Regions from separate parts of the Mesorhizobium sp. RSR380A genome, predicted to be linked through region 2. Evidence: riboswitches for the same ligand, from Rfam matches in the RefSeq annotation. Region 2 holds a riboswitch; the other holds the start of a gene.
What was found. A riboswitch is a leader RNA that binds a small molecule or an ion and turns the genes downstream of it on or off. The one in region 2 is predicted to bind S-adenosylmethionine.
Positions count from the first base shown of each region.

Region 1: linked by a shared signal. The riboswitch ahead of metX (homoserine O-acetyltransferase MetX) and the one ahead of ACYG9Z_RS18385 (O-succinylhomoserine sulfhydrylase) in region 2 are both predicted to bind S-adenosylmethionine.

Region 1 is NZ_JBTTIB010000001.1:2,191,843-2,203,002, reverse strand. Features, by position in the region: gene ACYG9Z_RS10605 (ABC transporter ATP-binding protein/permease) at 1-896, shown strand, start outside; gene ACYG9Z_RS10600 (DUF1194 domain-containing protein) at 961-1,749, shown strand; gene ACYG9Z_RS10595 (glycosyltransferase family 2 protein) at 1,801-2,736, opposite strand; gene ACYG9Z_RS10590 (DUF1330 domain-containing protein) at 2,985-3,305, shown strand; gene metW (methionine biosynthesis protein MetW) at 3,313-3,927, opposite strand; gene metX (homoserine O-acetyltransferase MetX) at 3,924-5,093, opposite strand; SAM riboswitch at 5,154-5,231, opposite strand; gene hisC (histidinol-phosphate transaminase) at 5,358-6,467, shown strand; gene ACYG9Z_RS10570 (prephenate/arogenate dehydrogenase family protein) at 6,472-7,407, shown strand; gene ACYG9Z_RS10565 (sugar kinase) at 7,415-8,338, opposite strand; gene ACYG9Z_RS10560 (DUF2125 domain-containing protein) at 8,463-9,461, opposite strand; gene ACYG9Z_RS10555 (gamma-glutamylcyclotransferase) at 9,586-10,119, shown strand; gene ACYG9Z_RS10550 (aldo/keto reductase) at 10,284-11,160, shown strand, end outside.
Region 2 is NZ_JBTTIB010000001.1:3,805,900-3,817,059, forward strand. Features, by position in the region: gene ACYG9Z_RS18360 (aspartate aminotransferase family protein) at 1-297, shown strand, start outside; gene argF (ornithine carbamoyltransferase) at 316-1,227, shown strand; gene ACYG9Z_RS18370 (Hsp33 family molecular chaperone) at 1,336-2,367, shown strand; gene apaG (Co2+/Mg2+ efflux protein ApaG) at 2,553-2,945, opposite strand; gene ACYG9Z_RS18380 (ceramide glucosyltransferase) at 3,167-4,318, shown strand; gene ACYG9Z_RS18385 (O-succinylhomoserine sulfhydrylase) at 4,330-5,520, opposite strand; SAM riboswitch at 5,578-5,655, opposite strand; gene ACYG9Z_RS18390 (2'-deoxycytidine 5'-triphosphate deaminase) at 5,796-6,890, shown strand; gene ACYG9Z_RS18395 (ABC transporter substrate-binding protein) at 6,992-7,762, shown strand; gene ACYG9Z_RS18400 (hypothetical protein) at 7,779-8,228, opposite strand; gene araD1 (AraD1 family protein) at 8,254-9,249, opposite strand; gene mmsB (multiple monosaccharide ABC transporter permease) at 9,452-10,738, opposite strand; gene mmsA (multiple monosaccharide ABC transporter ATP-binding protein) at 10,735-11,160, opposite strand, start outside.

The sequences.
Region 1 (11,160 bases), 1.6 Mb from region 2:
ATTTTTCAGGCGATATCAGCTTTGGCGGGTTGATGATGGCGGTCGGCGCCTTCAACCAGGTGCACTCGTCGCTGCGCTGGTTCATCAACAATATCGGCGGCATAGCCGACTGGCGCGCCACGCTGATGCGCGTTGCCGACTTCCGCATCGCGCTCGATGAAACCGATGTGCTGCACGACAAGGAAAAGCGCATCGAATTCGGCGACAACGCCAATGGCAGCCTGACCTTCGAGAAGCTCCAAGTGGCCTCGCCGGAGGGCTGCACCAAACTTTCAGACAGCCATGTCGAGATCCATCCCGGCGAGCGCGTCATGATCACCGGCGACCCAGGCGCCGGCAAGACATTGTTCTTCCGCGCCATTGCCGGCCTTTGGCCCTGGGGCAGCGGGCGGATCGGCTTGCCGGCCGGAGAAACGCCGATTTTCGTGCCGCGTGTTCCGTATTTTCCTGCCGGCACGTTACGCGAAGTGCTGCATCCGAATGGCTCGGCGCCGGCTGGCGATGCTGATTTTGGGGCGGTACTGGCCGAGGTCGGGCTCGAGCGGCTGTCATCCTCGCTCGACCGTTCCGCACGGTGGGAGCGTGAACTCAACGATGACGAACAGCGGTCGCTGGCCTTCGCCAGGCTGGCCTTGCGGCAGCCGAAATGGGTGATCATCGACGAAGCGATGGACGCGTTCGATGGTCCTTCGCTGCGAAGGGTACTGTCCATGCTGGAGAAACGCCTGCCGGAGACCGCGATCCTCAACATCGGGCGCGGACTGCACAATGGTCATTTCTTTCCACGCGCATTGAACATCGTGAAGGATACGGGTGCTGCGCCACTGAAACCCGCCCGAGTCAGGACCGGCGCCATCGACCCGCCGCCGAAAGCGGCCGTGCGGCGAAAGAAGTAGAAGGGGCTTTATTTCGCCGCGATCGCGGCGAAGATTCACGGGTCGAAACATCCGTGGTGCGGCCATGCTCGATGCGCTCGGCCTGCTTGCCTGCCTTGCCTGCACCACGCCCGTGGCTGCCCCGGCCGTTGCCGTGGATGTTGAACTGGTGCTGGCCGTCGACATCTCACAGTCGATGGACGAGAGGGAGTTCGCGCTGCAGCGCGCTGGCTATGTCGAGGCGCTCAGGCATCCCGATTTCATCAAGGCCGTGCGCTCGGGAACCACCGGGCGCATCGCGCTTGCCTATTTCGAATGGGCGGGCGTCGTGCGCGAGGATGGCGTCATCGCTTGGCAGGTGATCGACAGCGCAGAGAGCGCCAACGCCTTCGCCGACAGAATAGAAGCGCGGCCGTTCCGCAGCTTTCGCGGCACCTCGATTTCCGGTGCGCTTGCCTTCGGCGCCGGGCTGTTCGAGGGCACGGGGTTCGATGCGCCACGCAGCGTCATCGACATTTCCGGCGACGGTCCCAACAACACCGGGCTGCCCGTCGCCACGACACGCGATGCGGCGGTGGCCAAGGGCATCGTCATCAACGGCCTGCCGATCCTGATCAGCCCGTCGCCGACCTTCAGCCATCTCGACCAGTATTATGACGACTGCGTCACCGGTGGGCCCGGCTCCTTCGTGTTGCCGATCTATGCGGCCTCGGAATTCGCCACCGCCATACGCCGCAAGTTGATCCTGGAGGTGAGCGGCATCGCCGATGCGACCGTGGTCCCGATCGATGCCGCCGCACCCATGGACTGCCTGCAGGGCGAACGCGACCGGCGGCTATATTCCGACCCATATCTGCCGGAACTCGACAAATGAGGTTTGAGGCAGTTCGGAGGGGAAAGCCGCTGCGCGGCTTGTCGGCAAACTTCAGGCCGGCCGTGCACCGTATTTGTCGCGAAATTCGGCATAGAGATCGCGGCGCCAGCGCCGGCCGCCGACATAGCCACGCAACAGCTGCGGCAGCGAATAGCCAAGCGCCTTCGACGACCGGTTGGCCATATAGCCGGAGAACGCCTGCGAAACCCTGCCCTTGAGTGCATCGGCGATGAGCTGCCGGGCGATCATGTAAGGCGGAATGTAGGGGTAGCGGTCGGCGATATAGGGGTGCTTGTCGATCAAGCTCGCATAGGCTTCGACATAGCCGTCCCGGCGACCGGAGATCGAATTCTCCGAGTTGTACTTTTTCCAGTCGATCACTTCGGACAGCTGCGCGCCGCTGCGACGGGCAAAGCGCAGCAACAATTCGCGATCCTGCATGCGCGTGACGTCACTGTCGTAGCCGCCGATGGCCAGCAGCGACTCGCGCCGGGCGGTGATTGCCGACCCGGCAATGAAGATGGTCTGCGCGACAAGGGCCCGCTCCAGCGAGTCGCGGCTCAGCAGCGCTTCGCGGTTGACGCAGTTGGTGCGGCGATTGCCCTTCAGCGACACGAAGGAACTGATCAGCACTTCGAGCGAGGGATTGTTGTCGAACTGCTCCAGCGTCCGCGCCAGGCGATCCGGCAAATAGACGTCGTCGGAATCGAGGAATGTCACCACCGGCGCCTGCGCCCGCTCGATGCCGGCATTGCGGGCGGCATTGGCGCCGCGCCATTTCGAGCCAACATAGATCAGCCGTGGATCGCGGATTTCGGCAAGTGCGGCTGCCGTACCGTCGGTCGAGCCGTCATCGACGACAATGTGTTCGAACCGGGGAAAATTCTGCGCCAGCACGCTCTCCACGGCGCGCACCACCTTGCTGCGGCGATTGTGCGTCGGTGTGATCACCGAGATCAGCGGAGCGAGGTCGGTTGCCTTGGACATGTTGCTTCGATTGTGCCCCGAAATGCCTGGAGGCCGGAGGTTTTGATGGTCGCCGTCCAAGCCTTACCCCGGGATGGCATTCGATTCGACGCTACAAAAAACCAGCGGCAATGTCATCACAAACTGTTGAGCCAGGACGCCGGTAAGCCGGCCGATTACCCCAGACGTAATCGACCGATGGCCATCATGTCTGCAGATTGCGCCAACGAAGCCGGTCGTCGGGCTTCGATCTCACAGGGAGTTCAGCCATGGCCGCCTACGCCGTCGCCCATATGCGTCAAGTCACAATGGGCCCGCAGATTGTCGAGTATCTGCAGAGGATCGACGCCACATTGGAGCCGTTCGGCGGCCGCTTCCTTGTCCACGGCGGCGACATGGACGTGGTCGAAAACGAATGGCCCGGGCATCTGATCGTCATCGAGTTTCCGGACAGGGCGCATGCGTGGGGCTGGTACGATTCATCAGCCTATCGGGAGATTCTGGCCTTGCGCACCGACAACTCCCACGCCGATGTGATCATCGCCGATGGCGTTCAGCACCCGCACAAGGCGACGAACGTGCTGGAATAGGGGCAAACTACCGCTTCAGCAAGAACACCGCTTGCTGGCCGAAGAAATTCCAGAACCACCATGGCATCGACAGGCCGATCTTCTGGCCGTTGCCGTCGAGCGCGGTGGCTTTCTCGACCGAAGCGCCGAGTTCCTCGACCAGATTGACGAAGTCGCGGATGGTGCAGAAATGGATGTTGGGCGTGTCGTACCAGGAATAGGGCAGGTCCGCGGTTACCGGCATCCGGCCCTTGACGAACAGCGACAGCCGCACCCGCCAGTGGCCGAAATTGGGGAAGGAGACGATGGCGCGGTTGCCGATTCGCAGCAGCTCGTCGAGCACCAGCTTCGGGTTGCGGGTCGCCTGCAGCGTCTGAGACAGGACGACGAAGTCAAAACCCTTGTCCGGATAGAATTCGAGGTCGGTATCGGCATCCCCCTGGATGACCGAGAGACCGCGCGCCACGCATTCATTGACGCCGCGCTGTGACAGCTCCAGCCCGCGGCCGTCGACCTGCTTAGTCTCCTGCAGGAGTTCGAGCAGCAGGCCGTCGCCGGAGCCGACATCGAGCACCCGCGACTGCGGCGGTATCAGGTTGGCCACGACTTCGAGGTCGACGCGCTGGCTGCCATTGACGCTCATGAGGCGAGCCCCCTTGCGCGGGCCGCCGAGCCGATGAAGCCCTTGATGGCGGCAAACAGTTCGGGTTCATCGAGCAGGAAGGCATCATGGCCGCGGTCGGTGTCGATCTCGACGAACGAGACGGAGGCGCCGGCGGCGTTAAGCGCATGCACGATCGAGCGGCTCTCCTCGGTCGGGAACAGCCAGTCCGAGGTGAAGGACACCAGGCAGAAGCGGGTCTTGGTCCCGGCAAAGGCATCTGCCAACCGGCCGCCATGGTCGGCGGCGAGGTCGAAATAATCCATCGAACGGGTCATGTAGAGGTAGGAGTTGGCGTCGAAGCGGTCGACGAATGTCATGCCCTGGTGGCGCAGATAGCTTTCGATCTGGAAATCTGCGTCGAAACCGAAGGTCAGCGCTTCGCGGTCCTGCAGATTGCGGCCGAATTTCCGATGCAGGGCGGCTTCCGACAGATAGGTGATGTGGGCGGCCATGCGCGCCACGGCGAGCCCCTTTTCCGGGCGCTTGCCGTGCTCGAAATATTTGCCGCCATGCCAGTCCGGATCGGCCATGACGGCCTGCCGGCCGACCTCGTGGAAGGCGATGTTCTGCGAGGAATGGCGTGCGCCTGTGGCGATCGGCAGGGCCGAGAAGACGCGCTCGGAATAGCATGACGCCCATTCCAGCACCTGCATGCCGCCCATCGAGCCGCCGAGCACGCAAAACAGCTTTTCGATGCCGAAATGGTCGACCAGCATCAGTTGCGCCCGCACCATGTCGCGGATGGTGATGATTGGCAGGTCGAGGCCGTAGGGCTTGCCGGTGGCGGGATTGGTCGAGGCCGGACCGGTGGAGCCGAGGCAGCCGCCGATGACGTTGGAGCAAATGACGAAGAAGCGGTTGGTGTCGATGATCTTGCCGGGACCGATCAGCACTTCCCACCAGCCGGGCTTGCCGGTCACCGGATTGGTGCTGGCGACATGCTGGTCGCCGGTCAGCGCGTGGCAGACCAGGATGGCGTTGGTGCGGGCATCGTTGAGGGCGCCATATGTCTGGTAGGCGATCTGGAACGGCGACAAAAGCGTGCCGGCGTCAAGCTTCAGCGGCTTGTCAGGGCCAAAACGCAACACAGGGCTCGACGGGTTGTCGGCCTCGTTGTTGGTTTTTGTAGCGCGGAGCGCGGCCATGTGACTCTCCTTGCCCGCCGTCAGGCAATAAAAAACCGGCAATGCGATCGCAAAGCCGGTTACGTCACGCAAACGGCCCTTTAGCGAGTTGTTTAACGTGGCTGCAAGCCGACCGGCCAAATCACCACGGAACTGTTGCGTTCTTCTAGAACTCGTGCGGCCCGGCGTCAACGGCCAGCTATTGCCCGCCTCTCGACATTCGCGGCTACGGCTTGTATTTCCGCTGCGGCCTCCGGACGGAGGCATTCTCGATGGATTTGCGACATGGACAAGACAGCGGACAAGGCACGACCGACGCCCCGCGCGGGCATTATGGACATCGACGCCTATGTGCCGGGCAAGAGCACAGCACCGGCCGGCGTCGCCAAGGTCCATAAATTGTCGTCGAACGAGAACCCGCTCGGCCCGTCGCCGAAGGCGATCGAGGCCGCGCGCGAAGTGGCCAGCAAGCTCGATGTCTATCCCGACGGCACCGCCCGCCGGCTGCGCGAGGCGATCGCCGAGGTGCATGGCCTCAACCCGGCAAACATCATCTGCTCCAACGGTTCCGACGAGATTTTGGGCCTGCTGGCGCAGACCTATCTGGCGGCCGGCGATGAGGCCATCATCACCGAACACGCCTTCATGATCTACAAGATCTACATCCAGTCGGCCGGCGGGACACCGGTGACGATCAAGGAAACCGAGGAACGCGCCGACGTCGACGCGATCCTGGCCGCGGTGACGCCGCGGACCAAAATCATCTTCCTCGCCAATCCCAACAATCCGACCGGAACCTATCTGCCGTTCCAGGAGGTCCGCCGCCTGCATTCCGCTCTCCCGGGCAACGTGCTTCTGGTGCTCGACGCGGCCTATGCCGAATATGTCAGGCGCAATGACTATGAGGCCGGCATCGAGCTGGCGGGCAGCGCACAGAATGTGGTCATGACCCGCACCTTCTCCAAGCTCGGCCTTGGCGGCGCGCGCATCGGCTGGATGTATGGCCCACTGCACATCGTCGATGCCATCAACCGCATCCGCGGCCCTTTCAACGTTAACGCAACAGCGATCGAGGCCGGCATTGCCGCCATCCGCGACCGCGCCCATGTCGAGCGCAGTTCGTTGCACAACGAGACCTGGCTTACCTGGCTGAATGAAGAACTGACGAAGCTTGGGCTGCGCGTGACGCCCAGCGTCGGCAATTTCGTCCTCATCCACTTTCCCGACGACAAGAGGCATTCGGCTGAGGCGGCGGACGATTACCTCACCCAGCGCGGCTATATATTGCGGCGCGTTACCGGCTATGGCTTTCCCAATGCGCTGCGCATGAGCGTCGGCACCGAAGAAGCAAATCGCGGCGTCATCGATGCCCTCACGACATTCCTGAAAAGCTGAAACAATGACAGCACCGATGTTTGAAAAGATCGCGCTGGTCGGCATCGGCCTGATCGGCTCGTCGCTGGCCCGCATCATCCGCCGCGAGGGCCTGGCCCGCCATGTCGCCATCGCGACGCGCAGCCCGGCCACGCTGGCGCGGGCGAAGGAGCTCGGTCTTGGCGAGAGCTACACCACCGACGCCAGGGAAGCGGTCCTCGACGCCGACCTGATCATCGTCTCGGTGCCAGTGGGGTCGTCGGGCGAGGTGGCGCAAGAGATCGCAGCGGCGCTGAAAAAAGGCGCCATCCTCACCGATGTCGGTTCGACCAAGGCCTCCGTCATTGCGCAAATGCAGCCCTATGTGCCGGACGGCGTGCACTTCATTCCGGGACACCCGCTGGCGGGTACGGAGAAATCGGGCCCGGATGCGGGTTTCGCCGAGCTGTTCGAAAACCGCTGGTGCATCTTCACGCCGCTGCCGGGAACCGATCCGGCCGCGCTGGAAAAGCTGTCGGAATTCTGGCGGCGCTGCGGCTCCAACATCGACACGATGGACCCGCAGCATCATGACATGACGCTGGCCATCGTTTCGCATCTTCCGCACATCATTGCCTACAACATCGTCGGCACGGCCGACGATCTGGAATCGGTGACCAAGTCGGAAGTGATCAAATATTCGGCTTCCGGTTTCCGCGACTTCACCCGTCTGGCCGCCTCCGACCCGACCATGTGGCGCGACGTGTGCCTGCACAACAAGGATGCCATCCTGGAAATGCTGGCGCGCTTTTCGGAGGACCTCGCCTCGCTGCAGCGGGCGATCCGCTGGGGCGACGGCGACAAGCTGTTCGACCTGTTCACCCGCACCCGGGCCGTTCGCCGTTCGATCATCGAGGCCGGCCAGGATATCGACGTGCCGGATTTCGGCCGGCAGGCGGTCGAGCACCCGGTGAAAAGTTAAATCTGTTTCAGACGGGCCAGGTCGCCGCGACCATGGCCATTGTCTCGGCCCGGTCCGGCGCGCCCAGCCGGCCGCCGAAGCGCTGGCATTTGAGCGCGGCCGCCGCGCTGGCAAAGCGCAACGCCTGCTCGATCGCCATGGTTTCCGCCAACGCGACAGCAAAGGCGCCGTGGAAGACGTCGCCGGCGGCAAGCGTGTCGACCGCCTTGATCTTCGGCGCCGCGATGTGGCGCACGCATCCGGCGGACCGGTCATGCCACCAGCTTCCCGAGGCGCCGCCGGTCACCGCCACGAAGGCGTCGGTGCGGCTGGCGAGGTCGGCACAGGCGGTTTCGGGGTCCAGCGCATGGCCGCAGACGATGCGTGCCGCCGTCTCCGAAGCGACGATGTGCGATGCCAGCGGCACCAGGCGCTCCAGCACCTCCAGCGGCGCCGTGTCGGCGTCGAGGATTGCCGGGCAACCGGCGTCGCGCGCGGCGGTCAAGGCAAGAGCAGCGGCGCCCGGCCAGCGCACATCGACCAGCACGGCATCGAAGCCGGAAAGATCGGCGACAGGCACCGCCTCGGGGTCGGCCTGCGCCTTTGGGTCGTAGAAGGGCACGATGATGCGCTCGCCATGAGCGTCGACCAGGATCGCGGCCAGCGCCGAGCGGGCGCCTTCGACGCGGCGGACAAAGTCGCAATCGACGCCCTCGGCCTCGATGCCGGCCAGCAATTGGTCGCCGACGGCATCGTCACCTGCACTTGCCCACAGGAACACCTCGGCGCCGAGACGGCGGGCGGCGCAGGCAGCACTTGTCGCCATGCCCGAGGCGATCTGGATGCCGTCCGAGGCGATGAACTTGCCCTGATGCGTGGGCAGGGTTTCGACGCGCAGGATGGTATCCAGCGTCAGCGCGCCAACGCTCAGCAGTTTCACCGGTCGGTTCATGCGTCGGCTTGCTCGAGCATGATCTCTCCCCAAAAGCCGTTGCCGCTCTTTGCGATCATGCTCTGTCTCTTTGTTTTAACGCAATTCCGGACGGAAAACTGCTCACACTTTTCCTGGAATTGCTCTAATCGAGCGGCTTGATCTTGCCCAGCGGAATGAAGCCGAGCGAGACCTTGCCCTTCACCACCTTGAGCGGCATCGACGGTTCGTTGCCGAGCAGCGCCAGACCGGCAAAGCCTTGCTCGATCTGGCTCTTCTGCTCGGGGATTGCGGTGGCGAGGATTGCCGCCACGGCTTTGGGATCCTGCAGCTTGATCGTCAGGTCGGCATTGACCTGGCCGTTGGCGTCGACCGACACCGGGCCGGAGACGGTGATGCGCGCGGTTCCCGACGACAGATCGAGCTTGTGGATGCCGACCGCCTGGCCGCGCAGGCTCCTGGCCTGCGTCTTCATCAGCGCGACGCCGTTCTTCAGCGTCGCGTCGCCGCTGCCGTCGAGCGGCGGCAGCACGCGCCCGCCGATCGCGTCGGCGTCGATCTCAAGATCGGTGAAGCTTCCGGTATAGCCAAGGTCCTGACCGTCCGGCCGCAACTCGCCCGCCGCCGTTCCGGCGCTGAATAGTGAAACCGGGTCGGTGTCGTCGGCCGGATCGGTCTGGCCGGACAAGCTCTCGGCCTGCAGCGAAATGCTGCGTGGCAAGGGCCAGGAGAGCCTGGCATTGGCCTGCAGATTGTCCCAATCGATCCATAGCGGCGCCATCCCCGGCACCGAGGTGCGCAGCGGCCCACGCAACTCGGCGGCAGGCGACAAAGGCCGGATGAGCTCTGCAACGAAGTTGAAGCTGCCTGCCGAGGCGGCAACGTTCCTGGCGTCGTCCTCGTAAGCCAGATTGTCACAGGAGATGGCAAAACTCAGGGGGTAGCCGCTGACGGTGAGGTTGGCGCAGCCGGCCTCGATGCCTTTGTCCTTGAGCGAGGCTACCGCTTTGTCGGCTTCGCTGCTGACGCGACCGGCGACATAGAACCAGACCGCGCTGTAGACGCCGAACAGCATAACGACCAAGGCAGCGAGCCACATCAGCCGGCGGCGAAACTTCGACGGACGCTCGTCACTTGACGTCATGCTGCGGCTTTCATTAACGCGGGCGTGTTGCGGGTGGACTGTGGCTTACGCAACAAGCAAAAAGAACAGAAGAGCACCGATTCCGATGCGGCGGCGTCACTCTCGTGCAATCAGGCTTGGCGATATGGGCGATTTTTGGGTTTTTGGCTACGGCTCGCTGATCTGGCGACCGGGATTCGCGCATGTCGAGACCCGCCGCGCGCGGCTTTACGGCTACCGCCGGTCGCTCTGCGTCTATTCCTTCGTGCATCGCGGCACGCGTCAGCGGCCGGGCCTGGTGCTCGGCCTCGACCGTGGCGGCTCCTGCATCGGGCTGGCCTTTCGCGTGCCCGGCGAGCTGCGCGATGAGGTGCTGACCTATCTGCGCGAGCGCGAATTGGTGACCAGCGTCTACCTCGAGCGTGTGCTCGATATCAGCCTCGACGGGAATGGGGCGGCCGCGGGAGAGAGAGTGAAAGCGGTCGCCTATATCGTCGACCGCCAGCATGAGCAGTATGCCGGCGGGCTCGACCCCGCGCATGCGGCAGGTGTTATCCGTGGCGCCGTCGGCCAGTCCGGAAACAACGAGGACTATGTGCTCAACACGCTGCAGCATCTCGCGGCGCTGGGTATCAGCGACCACTGGCTGGAAGAGGTGGCGAAGCGGATCGCCTCGTGAGCCAGTAGACCACGGCGAGCCTGCAGGCGAAGCTCTTGCGCCTTTGTGAAGCGCTGGCCCGCTGGAAAAATTGGCTGAGGCCTTTGACCTCGGCGCGGCGAGACCTAGCTTAGCTGCGGCCCGGAGCATTCGGGTCGCCCGCCGCCAGCCCACGGAGCCCCGTCTTGCAAAAACGCCGTCTCGGTCAAACCGACCTTTCCATCGCGCCGCTGGTCCTGGGCGGCAATGTCTTCGGCTGGACCGCGGACGAGAAGACCTCCTTCGACCTGCTCGACCGGTTCGGCGACGCCGGCCTCAACGCTATCGATACGGCCGATGCCTATTCGCGCTGGGTGCCCGGCCACGCGGGCGGCGAGTCCGAGACCATCATCGGCAAATGGATGAAAAGCCGCGGCAACCGTGACAAGATCATCGTCATCACCAAAGTCGGCTCGGATATGGGACAAGGCAAGAAGGATCTGTCCGCTGCCCATATCGAAAGGGCAGTCGAGGCGTCGCTCAAGCGATTGCAGACCGACGTGATCGACCTTTATCTCTCGCATTGGCCGGACCCGACAACCCCTTATGAGGAGACGCTCGGCGCCTACCAGAAGCTGCTCGCTGCCGGCAAGGTCCGCCATATCGGCGCCTCGAATCTTGACGCCGGCCAGCTGCGCGCCGCGCTCGATGTTGCCAGCCTGCGCGGGCTGCCGCGCTACAGCGTGCTGCAGCCGGAATACAATCTCTACGACCGCTCATCCTTCGACGGGCCGCTGCATGATCTGTGCGTGGCCGAGGATATCGGCGTCATCACCTATTTCAGCCTCGCCAAGGGGTTTTTGAGCGGCAAATACCGTAGCGAGGCCGATCTCGGCAAAAGTGAACGCGGCGGCGGCGTGAAGGCTTATCTCAATGCGCGCGGCATGCGCATTCTGGCCGCACTCGACACTGTGGCGGCGCGCCATTCGGCCAAGCAGGCGGAAGTAGCACTCGCCTGGGTGATGGCGCAGCCCGGCATCACCTCGCCGATCGCCAGCGCCACGACGCTGGACCAGGTCGACA
Region 2 (11,160 bases):
CGCAAGGCATTGCTGATGAAGCAGGGCCTGGCGGCGGTCGCCGACGAATTTCCCGATGTCATCGAAGGCATCAGGGGCAGCGGCCTGATGCTTGGCCTGAAATGCGCCATGCCCAACACCAAGGTCAACATGGCGCTGCGCGACCAGCATCTGCTGGCGGTGCCGGCCGGCGACAACGTCATTCGTCTGCTGCCGCCGCTGACCGTCACCGACGCCGAGATCGGCGAAGCGCTCGATCGCATCCGCGCCGGCGCCAAGGGCCTGACCGACGCCATCGCCGCGGCCGCCGCGAAGTAATCCCGAGAACCATTCCCGATGAGCCTTCGCCATTTCACCGATCTTTCCGCCGTTTCCGAAGGCGATCTGCGCCTGATGCTGGACGATGCGGTGGTGCGCAAGGCGCGCCTCAAGGCCGGCGAACGGACCAAACCGCTCGAAGGCAAGGTGCTGGCCATGATCTTCGACAAGCCGTCGACGCGCACGCGCGTGTCCTTCGACGTCGGCATGCGACAGCTCGGCGGCGAGACCATCATGCTGACCGGCACCGAAATGCAGCTCGGCCGTTCCGAGACCATTGCCGACACCGCCAAGGTGCTGTCGCGCTATGTCGACGCCATCATGATCCGCACCACGTCGCATGAGCGGCTGCTCGAGCTGACCGAGAATGCCACGATTCCGGTCATCAACGGGCTGACCGACGACACCCATCCCTGTCAGCTGATGGCCGACATCATGACCTTCGAGGAGCATCGCGGTCCGGTTGCCGGCAAGACCATCGCCTGGACCGGCGACGGCAACAATGTGCTGCATTCGCTGCTCGAGGCCTCGGCGCGGTTCCGCTTCAACCTCAATGTCGCCGTGCCGGAAGGCAGCGAGCCGGCGCAAAAGCATATCGACTGGTCGAAGAGCAATGGCGGCAAGCTGCACTTCACCCGCTCGCCCGAGGAAGCCGTCGACCAGGCCGACTGCATCGTCACCGACTGCTGGGTGTCGATGGGCCAGGAACACCGCGCCCGCGGCCACAATGTCTTCTCGCCCTATCAGGTCAATGCGGCGCTGATGGCGAGGGCCAAGCCCGACGCCCTGTTCATGCACTGCCTGCCGGCGCATCGCGGTGAGGAAGTCACCGACGAGGTCATCGACGGTCCGCATTCGGTGGTCTTCGACGAAGCCGAGAACCGGCTCCACGCCCAGAAGGCGGTTTTGGCCTGGTGTCTGGGCGCTTGATCTCCAGGCGCTTGCTCTCCAAGCGCTTGATCCGGGGCGGCGCGATGCCTATTTGCGCCCCATCACGCAAATCAAGCGCGTTTGGACGCATGCACCCCTCCGGGCCGCATGGCCGCGCCCTGGAGCTTTGTCATGTTGGAAACGCATCAAGTGACTGAACATCACCCCAAACTCGGCGAGTTCGGCTATGCCGGCGACGATCATGTCGTGCCCTTCGAGGTAGGCCCGCTCGACGTGCGCGGCCGCACCGTGCAGCTCGGGCCGATGCTCGACGCCATCCTCAACCGTCATGACTATCCCGAGCCGGTCGCCCGCCTGCTGGCGGAAGCCTGTGTGCTGACGGTGCTGCTCGGCACTTCGCTCAAATTTGAAGGCAAGTTCATCCTGCAGACCCGCACCGACGGGCCTGTCGACATGCTGGTCGCGGATTTCTCCACGCCCTCGGCATTGCGCGCCTATGCGCGCTTCGATGCCGACCGGCTGGAGGCCCTGGTGGCCGCAGGCCAGACCTCGCAGCAGACGCTGCTGGGCAGCGGCGTTTTGGCGCTGACCATCGACCAGGGGGCGCACACGCAGCGCTATCAGGGCATCGTCCAGCTCGACGGCGAGACGCTGGAAGACGCCGCGCGCACCTATTTCCGCCAGTCGGAGCAGATCCCGACCGACCTCAGGCTGTCGGTGGCCAAGCTGCTGACGCCCGGCCCCGGCGGTGCGCGCGAGCAGTGGCGCGCCGGCGGTATCCTGGCGCAGTTCCTGCCGCAGTCGCCCGAGCGCATGCGCGTGCCCGACATTTCGGGGGGCGACGGCGATCCGCGCGACGTGATGAACGAGCCGGCCGACAATTCTTGGCGCGAGCTGGTGGCGCTGCTCGGCACCATCGAGCCGACCGAGCTGATCGACCCGACCATCGGCGCCGAGCGGCTGCTCTACAGGCTGTTCCACGAACATGGCGTGCGCGTCTTCGGCGGCGTGCCGGTCGCCGACCAATGTTCCTGCTCAAGGGACAAGATACGCGGCATCCTCGAGGGGTTTTCCGCGCAGGAGATCAAGGACAGCACCGAAGATGGCGGCATCCACGTCGCCTGCGAGTTCTGCTCGAAGCAGTACGACTTCGACCCGGCGGAGTTTGCAGCTCAGTAGCATCTCTTCCTTCTCCCCGTTCACGGGAGAAGGTGCCCGAAGGGCGGATGAGGGGCAGCGCGAACTTTGGTGAATGGCCGCGCATAGCCTACGTCATGTGCGTGGAAGATAACCTCATGAGTCCGGCGGCGCCCCTCATTGCACTGCCGGGCATTTCTCCCCGTATAGAGATGGGGAGAAAACCCCTAATTCACCGTCCGCCGCGTCCCCGGCAGATCCAGCGAAAACGCGGGAATAGCGACGTCGAACGTCTCGCCCTTTTTGTTGCACATGGTGTAGTGGCCGACCATGAAGCCGGAGGGCGTCGAGAGCGGGCAGCCTGACGTGTATTGATAGCTGTCGCCGGGATTGAGCTCAGGCTGGTCGCCGACCACGCCGGCGCCGCGCACTTCCTCGATCCGGCCGCTGCCGTCGGTGATGTGCCAGTAACGCGACATAAGCTGCACGAAATCGTCCGACTGGTTGTCGATCGTCACCTGGTAGCCCCAGACATAACGGTTCTCCGCCGGGTCCGAGCGGTCCTCCAGGTAGAACGGTCTGACCTGCACTTCGATGTTGCGCGTGACGGCGCGATACATGGGCTGCTCCGGTTGCGCGGCAAGGAACATTTGTCGCGCCATGCGGTTTGATACGCGCAGAGCGGCATGTCCTGCCAGCCTCAAAGCGGAGGTGCCGACAAACAATGTCATTTAAGTGACACATGACAATGTTGGTGTGCGCAAACCTTGCCGGCGACTCAAGGCCCATCTGTCGACTGACAAAGCAGCCGCGAGCGGCCTTTCCGGAGTGACCAGATCTCATGGAACTAGCTCTCACAGCCGCCTTCGCTTCCTCCGCTTTGCTTCTTTCCAATCTCGCCAGCATCCTGCTTGCTTCGTCGAAACTGCAAGCGCGTCGCCTTATCCCTCCGCCGTCCGACGAGCAGCCACCGGTCTCGATCGTCGTGCCGTCGCGCGGCGTGGAGCCGTTCACACAAGAGACGCTGCAGCGAGCCTTCTCGCTCGACTGGCCGCGCTACGAACTGATCTTCTGCGTCGCTCACGCCGACGATCCCGTCGTCAAACTGATAAACAGGGCGATCGTCCTGTTTCCCAACGTGCCGGCCCGGCTGCTGATCGGCGACGACCGCGTCAGCAGCAACCCGAAGCTCAACAACTGCGTCAAGGGCTGGGAAGCGGCGCGCAATCATTGGGTTATTCTGGCGGATTCCAACGTGCTGATGCCTAGGGATTACGTCCAGCACCTGATGGCGGCCTGGCGGACCAATACCGGGCTTATCTGCTCGACGCCGATCGGCTCGCGGCCGGATGGCTTCTGGGCCGAGGTCGAATGCGCGTTCCTCAACACGCTGCAGGCGCGCTGGCAATATGCCGGCGAGGCGCTTGGCCTCGGCTTTGCCCAGGGCAAGAGCATGCTGTGGAACAAGCCGATGCTCGATACCAATGGCGGTATCCGCGCGCTGGCCGCCGAGATCGCCGAGGATGCTGCTGCAACCAAGCTGGTAAACGGACTGGGCCTGCGCGTCAATCTCGTTGCCTCGCCTTTCGAGCAACCACTGGGGCAGCGCCGACTTGCCGACATCTGGTCGCGTCAGGCGCGCTGGGCGCGGTTGCGCCGCGTCACTTTCCCGCTGTTTTTCGCACCCGAGATCCTGACCGGCGTCGCCGTGCCGTTGGCGTTGGCGCTGGTGGCGGCAGCAAGTGCCGGCGTCAGCCTGCCGGCCACGGTGTTGGCCGTGCTGGCGGCGGCCTACATTCCCGAATGCGCGCTGGCCGCGGCCAAGGGCTGGCACCTGTCGCTGCGCATGGTCCCGGCGATGATGGTGCGCGACATGATGCTTCCCGCCATCTGGGCGCGCGGCTGGCTGAGCGGCGCCGTCGACTGGCGCGGCAACATCATGACCATCGGCACCAAGACGGCCGAACTGGAAGAGGTTTCGTCGGGAGCGTGACGCCTCGCGGCCTACCCGGCTGCCTTCAGCGCCTGCGCAACGTCCTCCAGCAGATCGTCCGTATCCTCAAGACCGACCGACAGCCTGAGCGTTCCCGGCCCGATGCCAAGCTCGGCGCGAGCTTCGTCGCTGAGGTTCTTGTGCGTGGTGGTCGCCGGATGGGTGATCAGGCTCTTGGCGTCGCCGAGATTGTTGGAGATCAGCACGATGTCGAGCGCGTTCTGCAAGGCGAAGGCCGCCTGCTTGCCGCCCTTGACGTCGAGGCAGATCAGCGTCGATCCGCCGGTCATCTGCTTTTTGACGATGTCAGCCTGCGGATGGTCGGCGCGGCCGGGATAGATGACGCGGGCAATTTCCGGCCGTCCTGCCAGGAAATCCGCGATCTTGGCCGCGCTTTCAGTCTGCTGGCGCACCCGAACCGGCAGCGTCTCCAGGCCCTTGAGCAGCGTCCAGGCGTTGAACGGCGACAGGCTCGGGCCGGTGTGGCGGAAATAGTCGTGCAAATTCTCGTCGATCCATTTCTTGTCCGACAGGATGATGCCGCCGAGACAGCGTCCCTGGCCGTCAATGTGCTTGGTCGCGGAGTAGACGACGATATGGGCGCCGAGCTGCAAGGGCTTCTGCTGCAAGGGCGTGGCGAAGACATTGTCGACGATCAGCCTGGCGCCGATCGAGGTGGCGAGCGCCGCCACCGCTGCGATGTCGACCACTTCCAGCGTCGGATTGGTCGGGCTTTCCAGGAAGAACAGTTTCGTGTTCGGCCGCACCGCCTTTTCCCAGTTGGCGATGTCGGTGCCGTCGACCAGCGTTGCCTCGATGCCGTATTTCGGCGCCAGCGTCTCCACCACCCAGCGGCAGGAGCCGAACAGCGCGCGCGCCGCAACGATATGGTCGCCGGCCTTGGCGCTGCACAGGAGCGCTGCCGTCACCGCCGCCATGCCGGACGCCGTGGCGCGCGCATCTTCGGCACCCTCCAGCGCGCACATGCGCTTTTCGAACATGTCGACGGTAGGGTTGGCATAGCGCGAATAGATGAAGCCCGGCTCCTCGCCCTTGAAACGGGCCTCGGCAGCCTGCGCCGTCTCGTAGACATAGCCTTGGGTGAGGTACATCGCTTCGGACGTCTCGCCGAACTGGGAACGCAGCGTTCCCCCGTGCACGAGTGCGGTCTGAGGTTTCCAGTTACGCTTCTTGGTGCTCATCGCTTTTGTTCCAGACACAAAAAAACCGGCCGCGAAAGTCGCAACCGGTCCATATGGCCTTGCGGCCCGACGGTCCTTTAGCGACTTGTTTAACGTGGCTGCAAGCCGACCGGCCAAATCACCACGGGATAACGACCCTTTAGACCTCACCTGCGCTTGCGTCAATTGCCGGCTTCATTAAGAGGTTTGTACTAGGCAGGTTCCGCAATAATATCCAGCGGTTTTGCGGCAAGAACCTGCCACAAAGAGACCGACCTTGGAGCGGAGCCAGCCTTTTGCGGCAGACAGGCATTCTTCCCGATCAGGACATTTCCGCGCTGTTTCAGTCCGGCGCGCTGAAGTCGCCGCGCGCGCTCGATGTCGACCAGGTGCAGCCGGCGAGCCTCGATCTCAGGCTCGGCGACAAGGCTTTTCGCGTGCGCGCCTCCTTCCTGCCGGGTCCCGATCATCTGGTGGCCGACAAGCTTCACCGGCTGAAATTGCACGAATTCAGTCTCGCCGAGGGCGCGGTGCTGGAAACCGGCTGCGTCTACATCGTGCCGCTGCTCGAAAGCCTGGCGCTGCCCGCAAACGTGTCGGCCTCGGCCAACCCGAAGAGCTCGACCGGCCGGCTCGACATCTTCACCCGGGTGATGACCGATCGCGGCCATGAGTTCGACAAGATCGCCCCCGGCTATCACGGGCCGCTTTATCTCGAAGTCAGTCCACGCACCTTCCCGATCGTCGTACGCGCCGGATCGAGGCTGTCGCAGATCCGCTTTCGCACTGGCAACGCGCTGTTGTCGGAGGCAGAACTGAACGAATTGCACCGCGCCGAGATGCTGGTGGCGACCGAGCCGCCCAACATTTCCGGCGGCGGCATTGCGCTGTCGATCGATCTTGACGGCGACCAGAACGGCCTGGTCGGCTATCGCGGCAAGCATCACACCGGCTTGGTCGATGTCGACAAGCGCGCCGCCCAGGATGCCGTCGATTTCTGGGAGCCGCTCTATAAGAGCGGCGCCGGCGAACTGGTGCTCGACCCGGACGAGTTCTACATCCTGGTCAGCCGCGAAGCCGTGCACGTGCCGCCGCTCTACGCCGCCGAGATGACGCCCTTCGATCCGCTGGTTGGCGAATTCCGTGTTCACTATGCCGGCTTCTTCGATCCGGGCTTCGGCCATTCGGCCTCAGGCGGCACCGGCAGCCGGGCGGTGCTCGAAGTGCGCAGCCACGAAGTGCCGTTCATCCTCGACCACGGCCAGATTGTCGGCCGGCTGGTCTACGAACACATGCTGAAGCGGCCGCAGGCGCTTTACGGCACCGATCTCGGCTCGAATTACCAGGCGCAAGGCCTCAAGCTCTCCAAGCATTTCCGCCCCGCCGGCTGAACCTTCGATCACCGTCAGGCAAAATACTTGCCTGCGCTGCCTCACCATGCTTGGCTGCCTTTCGGTGGCCGGCAAGAGAACGGCGCGCAAGGGGAACCAAGATGCAGATTTCAAGATGGATCATATCGGCAGCGAGCGCTGCCATGCTGGTGATATCGGCCGGCTCGCTGGCTGAGGCGCAGGAGAAATTGAAGATCGGCACCGAGGGCGCTTATCCGCCCTTCAACACCATCACCGCGGACGGCAAGATCGAGGGCTTCGACATCGACATTGCCAATGCGCTGTGTGCGCAGATGAAGGTCGAGTGCGAGATCGTCACCCAGGACTGGGACGGCATCATCCCGGCGCTGCAGGCGAAAAAGTTCGACGCCATCATCGCCTCGATGAGCATCACCGAGGAGCGCAAGAAACAGGTCGCCTTCACCAACAAATACTACACGACGCCGCTGGCGCTGGTGGCGCCGAAGGACAGCGACCTCACTTCCACCGAACCGGCAGCCCTTGCCGGCAAGACGGTGGGCGCGCAGGCCTCGACCACCCAGGCCGACTATGCGCAGGACGCCTATGGCAAGGCCGGCGCCGAGGCGAAACTCTACCCCACCCAGGAAGAGGCGATCACCGACTTGCAGAACGGCCGTCTCGACGCCGTCATCTCCGACAAATTCGTGCTGATGGACTGGCTGAAGAAGGCGAGCGACGGCTGCTGCAAGCTTGTCGGTGACGTCAAGGGCACCGAGACGCAAGCCGGCATCGCTGTCCGCCTGGAGGACACGGCACTTCGCGACAAGCTCAACGCGGCGATAGACGCCATCGTCGCCGACGGCACTTACAAGAAGATCCAGGCCAAGTATTTCGATTTCGATATCTATTGAGTCCCGTCCGCCGGCGTCAGCCGCGAAAGAGATACGATTTCGCGGCGCCAAGGCAGGCATGAAAATGGCCGATAAACAGCAGTTCGCGTGCGGCCAAACGTTTCCTGCCCCAAAAGCCTTCGGTCAGTTTGACCTCGTCGAGCGAAGCGTTTGAGCCGCGCTTCAACGGGAACAACTGCTTGTCGAGGCAACCGAGGACATGGGCCTTGGCGGAGTCGATGCCGCAGACCTTGCCATTGTTGTTCAGCCTGTCGGTGCGAAGCGCTGATGTCATGTGATCCGTGTTGCGCATCAGAAAGCTCACCTGGGCTTTCGAATAGCCGGTTGCCAGAAGACGGCTCGTCATCGCCAAACGGGCTTCACGATAGGACTTCGGGCTGCACTGGCCGGCGCTAAAGGCCACCGACGGTTGGGTCAGGAACAGGGCCACGCCCGTGAACACAATGACAAGCCGCATTCCGTTCATTCCGGCTCCCAAATGTGATGCTGCCTCAAAGCGCCTTCACCGCCACCTTCACCGGCTGCTCGATCTCCAGCGGGTTGCGCAGCGGCAGGCCGAAATCCCCGGCCTCGATCTCGAACACGTCGCCGGCCTGAGTCTTGATGCCGTCGGCAAAGGACAGCGTCGCCGTGCCGAACATGTGCACATGCACGTCGCCCGGCTGGCGGAAGGCCGAATATTTGAAGTGATGATGTTCGAGATTGGCGATTGTGTGCGACATGTTCGCTTCGCCCGACAGGAACGGCTTTTCCCACAGCAAATTGCTGTCGCGATAGATTCGCGATGAGCCCCTGACGTCGGCCGGCAGGTCGCCGATCAGGATTTCCGGCCCGAACGAGGCGTTGCGCAGTTTGGAATGTGCCAGGAACAGATAGTTCACCCGCTCGGTAACATGATCGGAAAACTCGTTCGACAGCGTGAAGCCGACGCGGAACGGCGCGCCGTCGTCGCCGATGACATAGATGCCGGCGATTTCCGGCTCCTCGCCGGCGTCCTGCGCAAAGGCCGGCGACATCAGTGCGGCGCCCGGCGCCACCGCCATGGTGCCGTTGCCCTTGTAGAACCATTCCGGCTGCACGCCGGTCTGGCCCTTGGCCGGCTTGCCGCCTTCGAGCCCCATGCGGAACATCTTCATGGAATCGGTAAGCTGCTCCTCGCCGCCATCGCTGAGCTTCTTGTGCATGGAATCGCGCGTCGCCGCCGAGCCGAGATGGGTCAGGCCGGTGCCGGTCAGATGCAGATGCGCAGGATCGGGATGGTTGATCGGCGACACCAGCCGGCCCTTCTTGTAGACGGCGTCGAGGTCTATCGCTTCACCGAACCCCTTGCGCTCGATCAGCGCGGCGAGGCCCGTTCCGGTGCGCGCGGCTTCCATGGCCAGCGAATAGACGCTGCGGGCGCCGTTGATGATCCTGGTCTTGCCGCCGCCATTGCGGGCGACGACGCGGATGGTCTCGGCGTCGTCGAGGATCTGGGAGATTAGCATGATGAAATCCTCTCTCATGTGCCTTGGCCGGGTTGCCCCTTGGCAAACCTTGACCTGCGCGGCTCGGACCTCGCCGCGCCACGGGTTGAACTCTTCGTCCGGATTGCGCTCGCGAGCTCCATCCCTCGGGGGACTTCTTATGCCGACAACTTGCCGGCTGCGCCGCGACCGTATGCCTCCTGCTTGCCTCGCCTGAAGCTTGTCAGGCCTTGTTCTTGTTGTAGACGTCGAAGATCACGGCGCCGAGCAGCACCAGGCCTTTGACCACCTGCTGCCAGTCGACATTGACGCCCATGATCGACATGCCGTTGTTCATCACGCCCATGATGAAGCCGCCGACGACCGCCCCGATGACCTGGCCGACGCCGCCCATCGCCGAGGCGCCGCCGATGAACACTGCGGCGATGACATCGAGCTCCGAGCCGAGACCCGCCGCCGGCACCGCCTGGCCGAGACGAGCCGCGATGATCAGGCCGCCAAGCGCCGACAGCACGCCCATATTGATGAACACCATCAGCGTCAGCCGCTCGGTGTTGATGCCCGACAGCTGCGCCGCCTTGGGATTGCCGCCCATGGCGTAGATGCGCCTCCCGATGGTCATGCGCTTGGTGACGAAGACGAACAGCGTGATCAGCACGCCCATGACCAGCAGCACCACCGGCAGGCCGCGGTAGCTGGCAAACTCATAGACCAGGAACAGCGCCAGCGCGCTGGCGACCAGCGTCTTGACCACGAACAGGGTGAAGGGCTCGGCCTCATAACCATGGCGTTCTCGTTTGCGCCGGGTGCGGACCCCGAAATAGGCATAGGCGAGCACGGCGATCAGCCCCAGCACGACCGTCGTCATGTGCAGGGTCACGCCGCTGCCCATGATGGTCTTGCCGGCTGCGTTCACGACCGGCGGGACGAGCGTCAGTGGGCCGATCACATCCGGGATGAAGCCGGAGCTGAGCATCTTGAAGTCGTCGGGAAGCGGACCCACCGACGAGCCGCCGCCAAGCAACGCCTGGCAAATGCCGCGGAAGATCAGCATGCCGGCCAGCGTGACAATGAAGCTCGGTATCCGGTGATAGGCGATCCAATACCCTTGCGCGGCGCCGATCAGGCCACCCGCGACCAGGCAGACGATCGAAACCACCAGCGGATTGCTCAGCGGTCCGAGCTGCCAGATAACCATCATGTTTGCCGCCAGCGCGCCGATGAAACCGGCGACCGATCCGACGCTGAGGTCGATATAGCCCGATACGATCACCAGCAGCATGCCGAGCGCCATCACGATGATGAAGGAGTTCTGCTGCACCAGATTACTGAGATTGACCGGCTTGAACAACGTCCCCGACGTGGTGAACTGGAAGAACAGCATGATGACGATCAGGGCTATGATCAGTCCGTATTCGCGTAAATTCGTCGCCAGCGCCGAGACGGCGATGCGCGGGCGCTGTTCGTCGGCGACGTTGCCCTGCGGGGCGGGGGCGCTTTCGGTGCTCATGCTGCTTTTCCTTCTCCCCGGACGATGGCGCGCATTATCTTTTCCTGGCTTGCTTCCGCCGCCGGCATTTCGCCCACCATGCGCCCTTCGTTCATGACGTAGATGCGGTCGGTAATCCCCAGCAATTCCGGCATTTCCGACGAGATGACCACGATCGCCTTACCCTCCGAGGCAAGGCGCGCGATGATCGTGTAGATTTCATATTTGGCGCCGACATCGATGCCGCGTGTCGGCTCGTCGAGGATCAGCACGTCAGGGTCGGCAAACAACCATTTCGACAGCACCACCTTCTGCTGGTTGCCGCCGGAAAGATTGCCGGTCATCTGATAGACGCTTGACGCACGGATATTGGTCTTCTTGCGATAGTCGTTGGCGACCGCAAGCTCGCGCATGTCGTCGATCACGCTGTGGCGCGACACGCC